Bremerella sp. P1: one gene and its partner. The main gene of each other region encodes a partner of the protein of the gene in region 2 in a complex. Links are inferred from orthologs where the notes say so. Each region holds a gene or a part of one and is shown on either strand. Other genes may lie near its edges.

Region 1 (7,769 bases), 1.8 Mb from region 2 along the record:
TGCGTGTCTTGGCAGGTGGTGATGCCTTCGAGACAACCGTCCGCATTCGCGTGAAGTAGCAAGCGATCGATCAGCGCATAAAAAAAGCCCCGTCCATTGAACGGGGCTCTCTTTTGGATTCGCAATGAATTGAAGCTTACTCGTCTTCTTCAATTTCAACGTCGGTGCCTTCAGCGGCTGGCAACTTACCAGCGGCGATCTTTTCACCGAAGGTTTCGCCCGACTTGGACTTTTCCTTAGCGACTTTGTCCAGAGCGGCGAACAGTTCTTCTTGGACCTTTTCTGGTTCAGCCTTACGACGCTTGGTGCCGTAATCATCTTTGTCCAGCAATTCACCAAGAGCGACGCCGTATTCGTTTCGGATCTTCTTGCTCTTACCACCATGGCAAAGGTTGCACTTGGCTTCCTTGACGGCAGCAGCCAATTCCTTTTCGGTATCGGTGGTAGGCTCAGCAATGTTGTACTTCTCAACAAATGCGTCTGCGAAAGCCTTAACCGCATAAGCAGGAGTAGCATAGTACGAGGAGGCAGCAACGACGGCCACCAAACACAACGCGAGTTTCTTCATTAATCGTCTCTCCAAGCAAAGTACACCCGCCGCCCAGTCCATTGGAATTCGTACCGTCGCAGGTGGGATATTCGACGGCGGGAAGATGGTAGTTTACGTAGATCTCAACCTACCCTTCTAGTTAAGCTCGACGAGATTAACGTGTCAAGCAAGCGAGAACCTGAATAGGTGAAACCGGACTATTCTGTGAATTTCTTGTCGCATTCTTCTCAAATTCACGTCGATACTTACGTCCCGAATTGGCAATTCGTTCGATTTTTTACGAGAAAATTGAACTTCTCGCTAGCGGCTGGACGTTTTAGAAGCTTCTCGTGCGTCGGCTCAAGAGCTCCCGCAGCCCGTCGCCGAACAGATTGAACCCCAGGATCGTCAGCGAAATGGCGATCCCCGGAGCAATTGCCGGCCAGATCGTCACATGCAGTTCCCCCTTCGCTTCGACGAGCATCGACCCCCACTCGGCATTCGACGGATCGCCGGCGATGCCCAGAAATGAGAGGCCAGCCACTTCCAGAATGGCATGCCCCAGCCCCAGTGTTGCCAGCACCCAGATCGTGCCACTGACCGCCGGCAGAAAAACGAACACCACCAGGTAGAACGGCGATGCTCCCGCCGCAATGGCCGCTTCGACATAGGCGGCATGCTTGAGGGAAAGCATTTCGGCACGAATCTGACGGGCAAACACAGGCACATTGATCAGCGCCACCGCTAATATCACGGCAGTCCAGCCTGGCCGCATGGCGGCAATCACGAGAAAGGCAATCAGCAAGCTGGGAAACGAAAGCCAAATATCGATCAGCCGCATCACCAGCATATCGGTTCGGCCCCCTCGATATCCGGCTAGCAATCCCAGGCCAACCCCAATCACCACCGCGCAGCTGATCGAGGTGACGCTGGCGATCAGTGAAAGACGCGAGCCGTAAATCACCCGGGTCAGAACGTCTTTTTCATTCGTATCGGTCCCCAGCCAATGCGCAGTACTGGGGGGTTGGTTCTTTCCGTCTCGTTCGTCGGGACCATACGGAGCAATCACGCCAGCGAAGATCGCACAAAACACAAACGTAAAGATCAAGCCTCCCCCGATCCACATCCCGGGGACTTGAAAAAGCCGCTTGCGAATCGATGGCGCGGTGTACGTCAGTTCATACGTGGCGGAACTCAACTTCGATTGCCCTCACGCAAACGAGGATCGAAGACGAGAAACAACACATCCAGCGTCAGGTTCAACGTGACAAAGATGCAAGCCAAAACCAACGCACATGCCTGTACGACCGAATAATCGTAATCACGAATGGCGTCGACGACATATCGGCCGAGCCCCGGCCAATTGAAGACTGTCTCGGTAAGGATCGCTCCGGAAAGAAGCATTCCCAATTGGAAGCCCACAATATTGAGCACCGAGAGCGACGCGTTAGGAAACGCATGTCGGACGATCACCCGCAATAGGCTGGCCCCTTTGGCACGAGCCGTTCGTAAATAGTCAGCATCAAAGACTTCCAGCATGCTGTTCCGCGTGACGCGAGAAACAACGGCCAAGGGAATGGTTGATAACGCGATCGCCGGCAATGCCAGGTGCCGGGCACTGATCGCCGCCAACTGAAATTGCCCCGTCAGCAGGGATTCAAAAAAGTAAAACTCGGTATGCAGATCATGAAACGTACCAGGCGGCAGCCGGTAGCCAGTGGGCATCGAAGGAAAGGCAACAATCAAACAGATTGCCAGAAAGAAGACGGGGATACTCACACCCAACAGGGCAATGGCCATCGAGATCCAATCAGGCCAGGAGTTTCGCCACAACGCGGCAACGGTTCCCACGGCAACGCCAACAGGAATCGCAATCAGCATGGCTGCGAAAGTCAGTTCCAGCGTAGCAGGAACGGCCTGGCTTAACCGGGTACTGATCTTTTCGCCGGGCCGAGCGAAGGACTCGCCCAAGTTGCCTTGAGCCATTTGGCCTACAAACGCGATCGCTTGCTGCCACAACGGCTTATTCCAGCCGCGTTCTTCCATCTCCTTCTCGATCTTCTCCGGAACGGCATGCTGACCGAACTGGGCAATGACCGGATTGGCCGGAAGAACACGGACGGCCACAAAGATAGCCAAAACCGCAATCAACATGGTGACGACGGCCTGGGCCAGTCGTCGAACAAGCATCGCCCACACAATTACTGCTCCGAGATACGAGCAGTTTTTAAGCGAACTTGCGAAGAAGGATGTAGCTTGTACCCTTCCACAAAGTCGCGTTGGGCAATCCGCACCGGCACGTGAACCAGCGGCAACACCGGTGCATCCTCAAAAATCAACTGCTGGGCCTGCTTGTAAAGCTGGGTCCGCTTTTCTTTGTCGAGTTCAAACTGGGCCGCGTCCAAGAGCTTGTCGACCTCTTCGTTTTTGTATTGGCTCAGGTTATTTCCGCCAATATCGTTGATGTTATCGGAATGCAGCAGTGTATGCAGAAAGTTATGCGGATCAGCAATATCAGCACTCCAGCCGCTGAGCCCTAGCTGATGCTCGCCGCGCGTCATACGCTGAAAGTGCTGACCAATATCGTTGGTGATGATCTCAATCCGAAAACCGACCTGCTCCAAAGCATCTTTAATGAAGATCGCCGTCTGCCGAGGCTGTTGCATGTAAGGCCGCGGCTGGTCCATGACGAACAGTTCGAGCTTCAGCGGTAAATCGAAGCCATACTTTTTCGAGGCTTCCTCTAGAAGCTGTTTCGCCTTTTCCTGATCGAACTCGCGTCCGGGGACGTCGTCGCTATGCCCCCACAGCGTTGGCGGAACCATCGTCTTCGCCTTCTGCGCGTGCCCGGCATACGCGACCTCAATCAAACGATCGCGGTCGATGGCATAACAAATGGCCTGACGCACCTCTGGCTTATCCAACGGCGGCTTCTGAGTTTGCATGGTGAGATAGCCGATATTGATCCCTGGCGTCGACTGCACGACGATCCCAGGCATTTTCTCTAATCCATCGACTTCCGAGGGAGGAAGATTGTCGGCAATGTGAATCTCCGCTCGCTTGAGCTGCGTCACGCGGATCGAGCTTTCTTCGCTCGGCAGAAAGACAACACGCTTCACGCCGGCCGGCTTTCCCCAATAGTCGTCGAAGCGTTGCAGCACGATTTCCTGCTTGGGCTTCCAGTGCACAAACTGAAACGGGCCACTGCCTACCGGGTGACGCGTGAAGTCGGCACCGTACTTCTTAACCGCCGTCGGACTGACGATCCCAGAAGGGAACATAGCGATATTGGCGAGAAACGTCGCTTGTGGTTGTTTGAGCGTGAACTTCACCTTTAGGTCGTCGACCGCTTCGACTTTCTCGATCTGTGTGTAGCTCGAGTAATACGGGATGATGTTGCTGTGCACATGCGGGTGATCGGGGTCCAGGATCCGCTCGAAGGTGAAGACGACCGCTTCGGCGTTCAAGGGAGTCCCGTCGTGGAACTTAACGTTGGGACGTAATTTGAACGTCCACTCGAGCCCGTCATCGCTCGTTTCCCAAGATTCGGCCACACCAGGAACCAGGTCGAGCGTCTCTTCGTCGTACGCGACCAGCGGCTCAAAGATATTCACAATGACTTTGACCGATTCGCCAATGTCGGTGTGCACGGGATCCAGGGCGTTCGCATCGCCACCGCGCCCATAGATGAGCGTATCGGTAACCATCGGCGAACCGCCACCGCAGGCGGTTAAAAAACTAAAACAGAAAAGAATACAGCTTGACTGAAAAGCTCTCGAAAATTCCATGCGGCCATTCACGTTGTCGGCTTCGGATGATTGAGAAAGCCCGATTCTACAATTCGAGCGTGCCAGACGGCAACCTGAACGGAACGACTCAAACGATCAATTTGTAGTCGGCGACCCGGTACTGCTCGCTCCTGCGAGGGGCGAAAGCTCCGCAAAATCGACGCCGGCGTTGCGTTCGTCCGGTCGAACAGCCGGGTTTTCGCTGAAATCGTCGAGCAGAAGGTAGTCCATCGGCATTCGTTTCGAGTACGTAGTGGCCGTCGGCAAAGGGCTCGCCCACACCGATTCGCTCGGTTCAGAAAAAAGATCGTCCCACATTGTTTTCCAGCGGGTATAGTCCACTGAAGTCTTGCCGCTCATCCCGGCGGTCGATTCGAGAAGCATCATTTCTCGCGACGCCGTCCCCATGAAGTAGACGTTGTCCTCGCATTCCAGGTCGAGAGACTTCGTCAGTTCCTCGATCGACTGTGTCGAACTTCGTTGCAAGAGGAACGGCTTCGTTTTACCCCACGTGACGATGCAGTCGTTCATCGGAACCTTGAGGGGAATCGCCCAGGTCCCTTCTCGCTGGAATACGCTTCCACCGGTGTCGATCGTGCAACTTGCCAGCTTGAACTGGACGATACCACTGACTTCATTGGTGGTTGCCGTCGAATTGGAACTCAGCAGATTCCCGGACATTGTCAGTAAGCTGTTCTCGCAACTAACTCGCAGCGGCTGCTGACCGTTGGTGCGGATCAAGCTGCCTTCGCCACGAACCATCGAATTCTTCACGCGGACGATGCTATAGCGTGACATGCTAAGCGTGGAAGGTGTCGCCGATTCTGACTGGGGCGTCAAAGCTGAAACAACCGAAGTCGCACGGCGAAGCGCCTCGGGAATCATCATTTCGTCGTCGCGTTGAACGGTTACCTGGCACCCATCCAGTTCCAACTCGGCGTACTCCAGTCGAAATAGCGACCAAGTCCGCATCGAAACCGGCGGTAAGGCAATCTTCACGTGAATTTGCTGGAGCGTCAGTTTATTCGAGTTGACCAAAATCATCCGGTCGAGCGGCTCAAACTCTTGTGGTCGAAAGACGATTACCGGCGAATAGCCTGCCGCCGCACGGATCGTGAGACTGGCGCTATCTAAAATTAATGGTCGTTCGACACCAAGTTCGCCTGAGTATCTCAGTTCAATAGTATCCAGACCAGGGTCGGCCTGGGCCTTGGCGATGGCCTCGTACAGGGTCGCCGCATCGGTCGGAACGGTAACGACATTCTTCGCCGCTGCTGGCTGTGTCGATGCCCCACCATCGGTCATAGGAGCCGTGTCGTCACTGGCAACGGCTGGAACCTTTGTCGTTGAATCTGGCGTCAGCGGCTTACTACCGCCGGTAACATCTTCAACGACCTTTGGGCTTTCTACCGGAATCGGCTTTGTATCTTCGATTGGGGTGACCGTACCGGTGCCTGTCCCGTTGCCAGACACTCTTTCCGAGTCAGGGGCGGATGGTCTCTCGGGCGGCACAATCGGCTGCATTTCCGAGGCGTTCGTAAAAATGGGCTGCTCGGAAATGAAGCTGTCATCCTGAGCTGTCCAGATCGCTTCCAACACGAAAACGACGACAACCAAAATGATCGCCGGCATCACCCACGGCAGGTGACGCTCGATCACCGTGCTACGCTGTTCGGTGGTTGGCACATAGACGGCCGAAGTCACGTGCGGTGCGGCCAGGTTCAGTTCATCGATCAGCAGCAGGGCCGCCGCAATCAATTCGCCTGGCTTTTGGAAACGATCATTCGGGTTCTTCGCCATCAAGCGGCTAAGGATATGAACGACTTCGTCCGGTACGTCGGCGCGAAACTCGCGCGGATCAGGCGGCTCTTCCCCACTGTGGCTCAAAAGCTTTTGCAGCACTGTCCCTTCCGGGAAAGGAGGCCGACCGGTGAGCATGAAGAAGAACGTACAACCCAACGAATACAGATCGCTACGGACGTCGGCACTGCGTGGATCGCGAGCTTGTTCTGGCGAAATATAGTCGAACGTACCGAGCGTCATGCCGGAAGCGGTCAGGTCGCTGTCTTGCGAGTTGACCTGATGCAAACGTGCCAGCCCCATATCGACCAGTTTGGCCCGGTGCTGAGAGTCGACCAGTATGTTCGACGGCTTGATGTCACGGTGCACCACTTCGCGGGTCGCAGCGTGGTCGAGGGCTTCGGCAACTTGAACGAGGTAACTGACGGCCAGTTCGATTTCGAGAGGACCGTTTCTCTCCACTTCATCGCGGATGTTCGTTCCGTCGATGAACTCGAAGACAATGTAGTTCCACCCTTTGTCTTCGCCGACGTAATAGACCCGGGCAATGTTCGGATGATCCAAACGTGCCGCGCTCTGGGCTTCGTTACGGAAGCGGCGGACGGTGTCTTCCTTGGTGTTATGTTCACCGGAAAGAACCTTCACCGCGACACGGCGATCGAGCTGGGTATCGTGTCCGCGAAAGACAGCCCCCATCCCGCCAGCCCCGACAAACGCATCGAGTTGGAAGTGCCCCAGCGTCTGGCCGACCAACTCCTTGCCAAGGGTGAGTTCGGCTATTGAATAGCTGCGACTGTTCGACTCTCCGACGCTTCCCTTCTTGCTCGATATGACAGTGGGAGGCTCTTCCAGAAAGTTTCGCCCGTCAGGCAGATGATCGGCCGTCGCCGAATCGCTTCCGCGCGGATCCGATACGTCCCCCGAAGACGGCGCGAATGGACCGCTGCCGCGAGCTTGCGAATCGTCGGAATCTTTCGGGGAATCGGGCATCAATCTCGTTGCCTGAAAACTGATTAGCGCTGGCGAAAAGTGGGCTTCAGCGCTCACGGCCGGGGTGATGAGGAGCCGTGCAACATCCTTTGAATATTGTATCCAAGCGGAGAATTCTCTCCATTAAAAGTTTACCAGATCGCCCAGTTGATACGGGGATCACGGTCACCTGAGCGTAAATATCGGCTTAATCGTCCCAACATCACCACCCCCAGCCTGAGGCAACTCATCCTAGTCACTTAGGCAGAATCGCCGGCGAATATCTGGCAATAGCTCTCGTAACGCCGGGTATCGAGAATTCCGTCGGCGACCGCATTCTTCACGGCGCAATCGGCCTCGTGCGTATGGGTACAGTTAGGGAACCGGCAATGATTAATAAATGGACGAATATCACGGAATAGCCCGGCCACTTCTTCGGGAATAATATCCCACAGTTGAAACTGGCGAATCCCTGGCGTATCGATCACGTGCCCTTCGGTCGCCAGCGGAATCAGCGTAGCCGTGGTGGTCGTGTGCTTTCCCTTTTCATTTTCGCGGCTCACGGCATTCACGCGAAGGTTTAGTCCCGGCTCGATGGCGTTCAAGAGCGACGACTTCCCGACCCCACTCTGCCCCGACAAAACCGTATCCTTACCGTGCAGTGCCTGGCGAAGCCGCTCGAT
Region 2 (7,840 bases):
GTGAGTAGTCGAACAACAGGGGAGACGTCAGGGCGGTGATCACATCGTGAAGGTTTGCAGGATTGTGCAGTGGTTCGCCCATGCCCATGAAGACGATATTCCGCACGCGGCGGTCTTCGTCACGCAGCAGTTGGTTGGCCTGGACGACCTGATCCAGGATTTGGGCGGCTGTAAGATTCCGGGCAATTCCCATCTGGCCTGTGGCACAAAAGCGACAGGCGGCCGCACAGCCAATTTGGGACGAGATACACAGCGACGTCCGGCCGGTGCCGGCACGCAGGATGACCGACTCGATCATCAGCCCCTCGTCGGTGCGAAAGAGCAGCTTCGTCGCCCCGTCCATCTGCGAGTCGAGCCGTTCAGCCAGCGTCAGGGGGTGGGGCTCGATCTCGGATCGTAAGATATCCGCCACATTGGGGGCGACTTCCGAGAGAGCTTCTTCGAAAGCCCAGCCCTGCTTCAGCCACCGCGTGCGAAATTTGCGGAGGGAATGGACGGTTTGCGAATCGTTTCCGAATCGCTCGTTCCAGGCTGTGACGTCGTACCAATACGGCATAAAGGGTTCTCTGCAGGGTTTTCCCAGTATAACAGTTATCCCATTCACTCAACGATGAATGCCGGTGGTTGGCCGTCTGAATTCACGTTTTTCCCAGGAGCATGCGCCGTAGATAGGGTAAAATAGAAGTAGTTTCCGATCCTCGACCGAATAATTCGTTGCGAAGAGTGAGGTCAACCAATGAACGTCAACACCTATCACCACTGGAAGTTCACCGTGGTTGGCGGCGGGATCGCGGCCCTGGGGCTCTTCTTGCTGTCGACGTCTTACCTGAACCCGCAGTCGACATCGTTGATGTCTTCCGCCGGAGTCGGAACACTCGTCCTCGGCATGGCCGTTTTCGCCTACGGGCTTTGGGCCTACCTGAGACATCAACCAGGGAAGAATTAGGCGACGGCTAGACCGATGCCGCCGACTTTAAACGAGCAGCTTTTGCCTCGTGCCGCTCGGCTTGCCGTCGGTCGATGTGTTCGAGGTCGTCTCGCGGCGTGGCGTTGATGAGCTTACGAGTATATTCCTCTTTCGGATCGGCATAGATCGCTTCGGCCGGGCCGAATTCGACGATCTTGCCTTCGTTCATCACGGCCATCATGTCGGCCATGAACTTGACCACGCTCAGATCGTGGCTGATGAAGATGTACGTCAGGCCGCGCTTCTCTTGCAGGTCTTTCAGCAGGTTCAGGACCTGGGCTTGGACCGACACGTCGAGCGCTGAGACTGATTCGTCACAGACGAGGAAGTCTGGCTCGACGGACAGCGCCCGGGCAATGCAGATACGCTGACGCTGACCGCCGGAGAACTCGTGCGGGTAGCGGCGAAGATGATCGGGATTCATCCCCACTTCCTGCATGAGATACGCGGCTCGATCGCGTTGTTCTTTCTTCGTCTTGCCGATGTTCTGAATGACCATCGGTTCGCAGATAGCGGACTCGATCGTCATGCGTGGATTCAAGCTGCCGTAGGGATCCTGAAAGATGATCTGGATCTTCTTCCGCATCTCGCGAAGTGCGTACCCATGCAGGCCGCGAACATTCACCCCTTCAAATTCGACCGTACCATCGGTGGGCTCGATCAGACGCAGGATGGCTCGTCCGCTGGTTGTCTTGCCACAGCCAGACTCGCCAACCAGACCCAGCGTCTGTCCGCGATAGACATCGAAGTCGATTCCGTCGACCGCTTTCACGTGACCGCTGACCCGCGAGAAAATCCCTTTGCGGATCGGGAAGTGAACCTTCAAGTTACGCACTGAAAGTAGTGGTCGCTCGTCATCAGCAACAGCCTTCGTGTCGGCCGTGTAAGAACCCTCTTCCCAAGGGTGTCCCATTTCCTGCAAGGCCTGCTTGGGATGCAGGAGTCGCCCTCGTCCTTCGACCATCAGTTGATCGAACTTCTCCTGCGACATCTCCTTCTCGATAATCTCCACGCCGGACTCGGTCGTCTTCGACTCCATGAAGTCGCTGACGGTCGGTAGTCGACGATACTTCGTGTCGAGGCGCGGACGACAGGCCAGCAGACCCTTAGTGTATGGGTGCTGGGGATTCTCGAAGATCTGGCGGATGTTACCGTTTTCGACAATGTTGCCCCGGTACATGACCAGCACATGGTCAGCAATCTCGGCAATGACACCCAGGTCGTGCGTAATGAACAGAATCGACATCCCACGGCTGTCACGCAGCTGACGAAGAATATCGAGGATCTGGGCCTGGATGGTCACGTCGAGAGCGGTCGTCGGTTCGTCGGCAATCAGCAGCTTGGGATTGCAGCTGAGGGCCATCGCGATCATGACACGCTGCTTTTGACCGCCAGACATCTGGTGCGGGTAGTAGTCGACGCGCTTGTGCGGTTCGGGGATGCCCACTTCCTCGAACAGTTGGATCGTCCGTTCGCGGGCTTCCTTTTTGTTGAGATCTTGATGCAGGCGAATGGCTTCCATGACCTGCGCGCCGACGGTGAACACGGGGTTCAGCGACGTCATCGGTTCCTGGAAGATCATGCTGATGTCTTTACCGCGAATCTTCCGCATCGCCGGATCAGGCAGGCGAACGAGATCGGTACCCAGGAACGAGATACTGCCTTCCTCGATCGTGGCACTGCGTGCGAGCAGCTGCATGATCGACAGCGACGTGACCGACTTGCCGGAGCCGGATTCACCGACGATACCCAGCGTTTCCCCTTCCTCGAGTTGGAAGGAGATGCCGTCCACGGCCTTGACGATTTCCTCGCCATGGAAGTAGGTCCGCAGGTTGTCGACTTTAAGCAGGGTTTTGGTCATGGTCGGATCGGACAAGGATGTTAGGCGTCGCGTGTTCGTGGGTCGGTAGCTTCCTGGATTCCTTCACCGATCAGGTTGTATGCCAACACGGTGGTAAAAATGGCCAGCCCAGGAAAGAAGATCAGCCACCACATCGAGCGGATGTTGTTCTGCCCTTCGTGCAGGACGCGACCCCAAGTCGGCGTCAGTGTGTCAGCACCAATCCCGAGGAAGCTGAGTGCACTCTCAGTGAAAATGGCAGCGGCAATGCCGAAGCTGATCGGCACAAGAATCGGTGCCAAGGCGTTTCGCAGGATATGGATGAACATGATTCGCATGGAACCTGCTCCCATGGCCTTCGCCGCGGCAACGTACTCGATCTGTTTGATCTTGAGGAATTCAGCCCGCGTGAGTCGTGCGATACCGGTCCACCCGGTAAGGCCAATCACGGCCACCACCTGCCAAATGCTGGGATGCTCGGCGATGGCCAATAGGGCGATCACCAGAATCAGCGTGGGAACGCACAGGATGATTTCGATGAACCGGGAAAGCACGAAGTCGACCCAGCCGCCAAAGTAGCCTGCACAGGCACCAATGGTGACCCCAATGACTCCGGCAATGCCCATCGATACGAAACCGACCAACAGGGCCACGCGGGTTCCATGCACGAGTTGGGCGAAGACATCGACACCGTTCGAGTCGGTCCCCATCAGGTTGCGCCAATTCGGTTTCCCGTCGGCCTTGTCGGGGTTGCCAGGTTGCCCTTCAAACCAGTCTTCGCGGACGCGTTCGATCGGGTCTTGGCGAACTAGCGGCCAGATGGCCCAGCTATCAGGATCGTTCGCTTTGAGGTTGGGTTCGTAACGTTTCTCGAAGTGATCGCCGGTGGTGAAGATCGCGTTTTCCCACGGAGCGTAAAAGTAGCCCATGCAGGGAAAATAGATATTCCCTTTGTAGGAGCACACGATCGGCTTGGTACCAGCGATCGCCGGAGAAAAGATGGCAACCAGCGCGAGGAAGCCAACGAAGTAAAGCCCCAGCATGGCCATCGGACGACGTCGATAGTAACGCCAGGCAGTGGCCCAGAAGCCTTGCGAGACCGCAGGCTTGGTTGGTTTGACGGGCTGTTGAGCAGGTTCAGGCACGGCACTCATGAGTTACGAATAAGTAATCCGGGGGTCAACGAATGCGTACAGAACATCGGCCAGCAGCTGACCGAGCAGCGTCATGACCGAGAACATCAATACCAAGCCCATAATCACCGGATACTCTCGCATGGTGATCGATTGGTAAAAGAGATAGCCGATGCCATTCCACTGGTAAATGGTTTCCAGGATCACCGAGCCGGCCAGCAATGCGGGAAGCGTCAAGCCGATGATCGTGACCAGAGGAATCAGCGAGTTCCGGAACGCATGCTTCACCAAGATGCTACTCGGACTGGCCCCTTTGGCCTTCGCGGTTCGGATGTAATCTTGCTGGATTGTCTCCATCATGTTGGCTTTGATGAAGCGGGTATAGTAGGCCAGCGATGTGTAGGTTAAGCAGATCACCGGCAAAATGGCATGCGATAGAACATCCCAAAACTTGCCCAGCGTGCTCATCTCGGCATAGCCTTCACCGGTCGACCCGTACAGAGGTAGCCACTCGAGACGCACCGCAATGATCAAGTTCAAATAGACGGCCGCCACAAAGCTGGGCAACGCGTACAGAATGTAAAGAATCGTGCTAACCAGCCGTTCGCGGAACGACAAGGCATTCGCGGTCGACCAGAGCCCCATGGGAATACACAGAAGGTAGGTCAAAACCAGCGACGTGCCGGTAAGGATCAGCGTCTTAGGGAGTCGCTCGCCGATGATGATCGTGACCTTCCGGCGATCATTGATGCCGCGTCCCAGGTCGCCTTGCATGACATCGCCTAGCCAATACCAGTAACCGACATACCAGGCCTTGTCCAAGCGGTATTGCTTTGACAGCTTGTCCATCTGCTCTTGCGACATCATGGCGTCCATGCGGACGGTTTCTTGCATGATGGTTAGCGGCGTGCCCGGCATATTCCGGATAAGCCCATACACAATGAAGGTCACCGCCAGCAATGTGAAGATGCCAATCAGGAGGCGACGGGCGATATAGGTCAGCATGCGAAAGAACGACTTGGAAAGGTTGGTGGAAGGAACACTGCGAATCGATCGATCAGGTGGACGGCTAGGCTACAGCGGCTTAATCTTCCAAACCGATTCCATGCCGGGCGTATAGTGGAACGGGCCACGAGCACTAAATTCGTAACCTCGCATGTCCTTGTTAAACCCATATAGCGACGACAAGTAGAAGAGCCAGGTGTACGGCTGGTCTTCGTAGAAGATCGTGGCCATTTCCTGGTAGATCTTGGCTCGCTTTTCGCGATCCAGTTCGACCATACCTTCTTCGTACAGCTCATCGACCTTCTTGTTCGAATACTGGCCGTAGTTACGAGTCTGGCCGGTGCCGAAGATGTTCTTGGTGTAGAACGGATCGGTACCAGAACCCCAACCGCCCAGCATCGCGTCGAACGTGTGGTCCTGGGCTTTCTGCTGCAGAACGGTGAACTCGGTGGCCCGCTCTTCGACCTTAATGCCCAGCTTGTTCAGGCTGGTAACAATCACGCGGGCAACCTTTTCCGAGGTGGGCGTTTGTCCCCGCATCAGGGTGAAGTGGAAGGGAACCTTTTTGTCACCGATCATCTTGTCGCGAATACCGTCAGCATCGCTATCGACCCAGCCGGCTTCGTCCAACAGCTTACGGGCCTTGTCGAGATCGTACGTAAACATCGGCAGCGGCGGTTCCGGGGCCATCCACGAGGTCGGATGGAACGGACCATTGGCTTGCTCGAACAAGCCATCCAGAACGCGGTCCAGCAGTTCCTTGTAGTCGATGCCATAGCTCATTGCCCGACGAACTTTGGGGTCCTTAAAGAACTCGGACTCGCAGTTCCAGGTAATGTGATACTCGGTCCACTCGGTAGCCTTCACTTTTACGTTGTTGGCAAAGAACTCTGGCGTGTTGGCGTCGGTGTTCCACTTAGGAGCCGGAATCTCCATTTCGTCGATCTTGCCTGCCGACAGCGCGAGCAGTGCCGTGTTGGTGTCGGTAATCACTTCCATGCGGATGTTCTTGAAGAACGGCTTATCGCGAACCTGCTTGCCATCGTGCATGTAGAAGCCTTCACGACGCTGAAGCATCACGTTCTTGCCGCGGGTTCGCGAGATGACCTCATACGGACCGCCGACGACCGGCGTCTCTTCCAGCTTCAGGTGAATGTCGCTATCGACCATGCTGGGGTCCATCGCGATCGATTCGTAGTAGATGTGTTTCGGAATGACCGGAAACTCATCTTTCCACTCGTTCACAGCGGTGGACTTCTCGTGGAAGATGCAGAATGTGTAGTCGTCGTAGGCCTTCAGGTAGAGGACCGTCTCCATACCGCTGGAGATGGCCGGCATGAAAGCAACCATATCGGGGTGCTTCACCAGCTTGAAGGTAAACTCCCAGTCGTAGGCCGTGATCGGCTTGCCATCCGACCAGGTCAGGTCGTCGCGAATGACGAACTTGTGGACCGTGTTGTCTTCATTAACCTGCCACGACTTGATGAACGTTCCGTTGCCCACCGCGTTCAGGTCGATATCCGAGGTAATCGAACCCACGCCGGTCAGTCCGGCGACGTCGAAGTCCGACGTGGAACTCATCGTCAGTGGGTTCAGGCTGTTGATATCACCAGCAACGTGATGCACCCACGTCGCGTCCCAATTGACTTCGTCTTCGCTTTTGGGGAGGACCTTGACCGACTCGAGGATCTCTTGGATCTGCTCGTCGTTTTCTGACTTTAGATTGACGGCTTCCGCCGGAGGCATCGGAGGTTCGTAGTTAGCCAGTTGCTGCTTGAGCTGGTCGAGCAGGTTGATGACTGGTTTGTCCTTCCAGGTGTTATTGGCGTCCAGTTCTTCCAGCGATGGGGGCTCGAAACCTTTGACCCCTTTCTCGTAGTCGAACTCTTCGATGGCTGCCTGGATCTCGTCTTCCGAGTATTCCGAGGAACCTCCGGTACAACCAGCCAATGGGGCTAGTATCACGAGGAACAAGAAGAGATGGATAGCCAGGGCGCCACGGACGTTTGTCATTACGCAACCTCTTAACGAGACAGCATCAAATGGAATCCACCGCTAGCAACGCTGTGAGCTGACCCAATCGATGCAATTTTCCTAATTAATCCCCTTGGAATCGTAAACGTATCAAAAAAATGGGTCAATAACGGCTCACCGCGGGTTCCTCATTAGCCACTGCTGCTGTCATGGCTGTCTTCATGCACTTTTTGGGGGGAATCGACAGCTAGCGTATCGAGTCGGGGCAAAATTTGCCGTTTGGCGCGATTTTGCTGATTTTGTCGGCCTCCCTACCCGATCTTTCCAAATGATGGATGAGACTTGATTGCGCTCGCGCTGGGTTCTCATCAATTGCCTATCGCGAGCAAACGTTACGTCATTGGTATGAGATTGAATATGTCGACTACCCCCAAAACTCCTTGGTTGTTGCTAATCGCCGTCGCCCTGCTCGTGACCGGAGCTCCCAGCTTCGTGCATGCCCAGGCCACGCAACCTCAATGGATCTGGGCCACGCAGCACCATAAAGACCAGGTTCCGGCGAGCAGCTGCTTTTTCCGTAAGAGCATCAACATTTCTCAGATGACCGGTGGTCAAATCATGATCACCGCTGACGATGAATATGAGCTCTGGATAAACGGAAAAAAAATCGCAGAAGACAATAACTGGCGAAATCGGCGGAAATACGACATTTCGAACCACCTGACCATCGGTGACAATGTCTTCGCCGTTCAGGTGCGAAACACGCAAGGCAACGCCGCAGGGCTCTTGGCCGAGATTACGATCTTCGGTTCCAACAACCAGAAGGTGAGCTTCCCCTCGAATTCGTCGTGGAAGACGGATCTGCGTCCGTTCCCACTCTGGCAATCGACTTTCTACAGCGATTCACGTTGGCAACGTGCT

The links.
Region 1: the proteins of PSR63_RS13210 (region 2) and PSR63_RS20740 are in contact, whole or in part, in a cryo-EM structure (PDB 8Z1Y), measured with the Escherichia coli proteins. The link is inferred for Bremerella sp. P1 from one-to-one orthologs.

Annotation. Positions count from the first base shown.
Region 1 is NZ_CP118164.1:4,925,001-4,932,769, reverse strand. Bases 1,984-4,820 are described here. They hold PSR63_RS20740 (ABC transporter substrate-binding protein), read right to left. Parts: upstream 4,237-4,820; coding sequence 2,731-4,236; downstream 1,984-2,730. Other genes in these bases: PSR63_RS20735 (serine/threonine protein kinase), read right to left, coding at 4,414-4,820; PSR63_RS20745 (ABC transporter permease), read right to left, coding at 1,984-2,719. In the rest of the region: PSR63_RS20760 (aldose 1-epimerase), read left to right, coding at 1-59; PSR63_RS20755 (hypothetical protein), read right to left, coding at 137-568; PSR63_RS20750 (ABC transporter permease), read right to left, coding at 867-1,727; more of PSR63_RS20745, read right to left, coding at 1,724-1,983; more of PSR63_RS20735, read right to left, coding at 4,821-7,107; rsgA (ribosome small subunit-dependent GTPase A), read right to left, coding at 7,347-7,769. UniProt on the Escherichia coli protein: Part of the ABC transporter DppABCDF involved in dipeptide transport. Binds dipeptides and accepts a wide range of side chains, including small neutral, bulky hydrophobic, and positively and negatively charged groups. Tripeptides are poor substrates.
Region 2 is NZ_CP118164.1:3,146,142-3,153,981, forward strand. The notes cover bases 1,901-4,808. They hold PSR63_RS13210 (ABC transporter permease), read right to left. Parts: upstream 3,953-4,808; coding sequence 2,849-3,952; downstream 1,901-2,848. Other genes in these bases: PSR63_RS13205 (ABC transporter ATP-binding protein), read right to left, coding at 1,901-2,828; PSR63_RS13215 (ABC transporter permease), read right to left, coding at 3,965-4,808. Also shown: 23S rRNA (adenine(2503)-C(2))-methyltransferase RlmN, read right to left, coding at 1-556; PSR63_RS13200 (hypothetical protein), read left to right, coding at 737-946; more of PSR63_RS13205, read right to left, coding at 954-1,900; more of PSR63_RS13215, read right to left, coding at 4,809-4,945; PSR63_RS13220 (ABC transporter substrate-binding protein), read right to left, coding at 5,015-6,958; PSR63_RS13225 (DUF7133 domain-containing protein), read left to right, coding at 7,337-7,840. UniProt on the Escherichia coli protein: Part of the ABC transporter DppABCDF involved in dipeptide transport. Responsible for the translocation of the substrate across the membrane.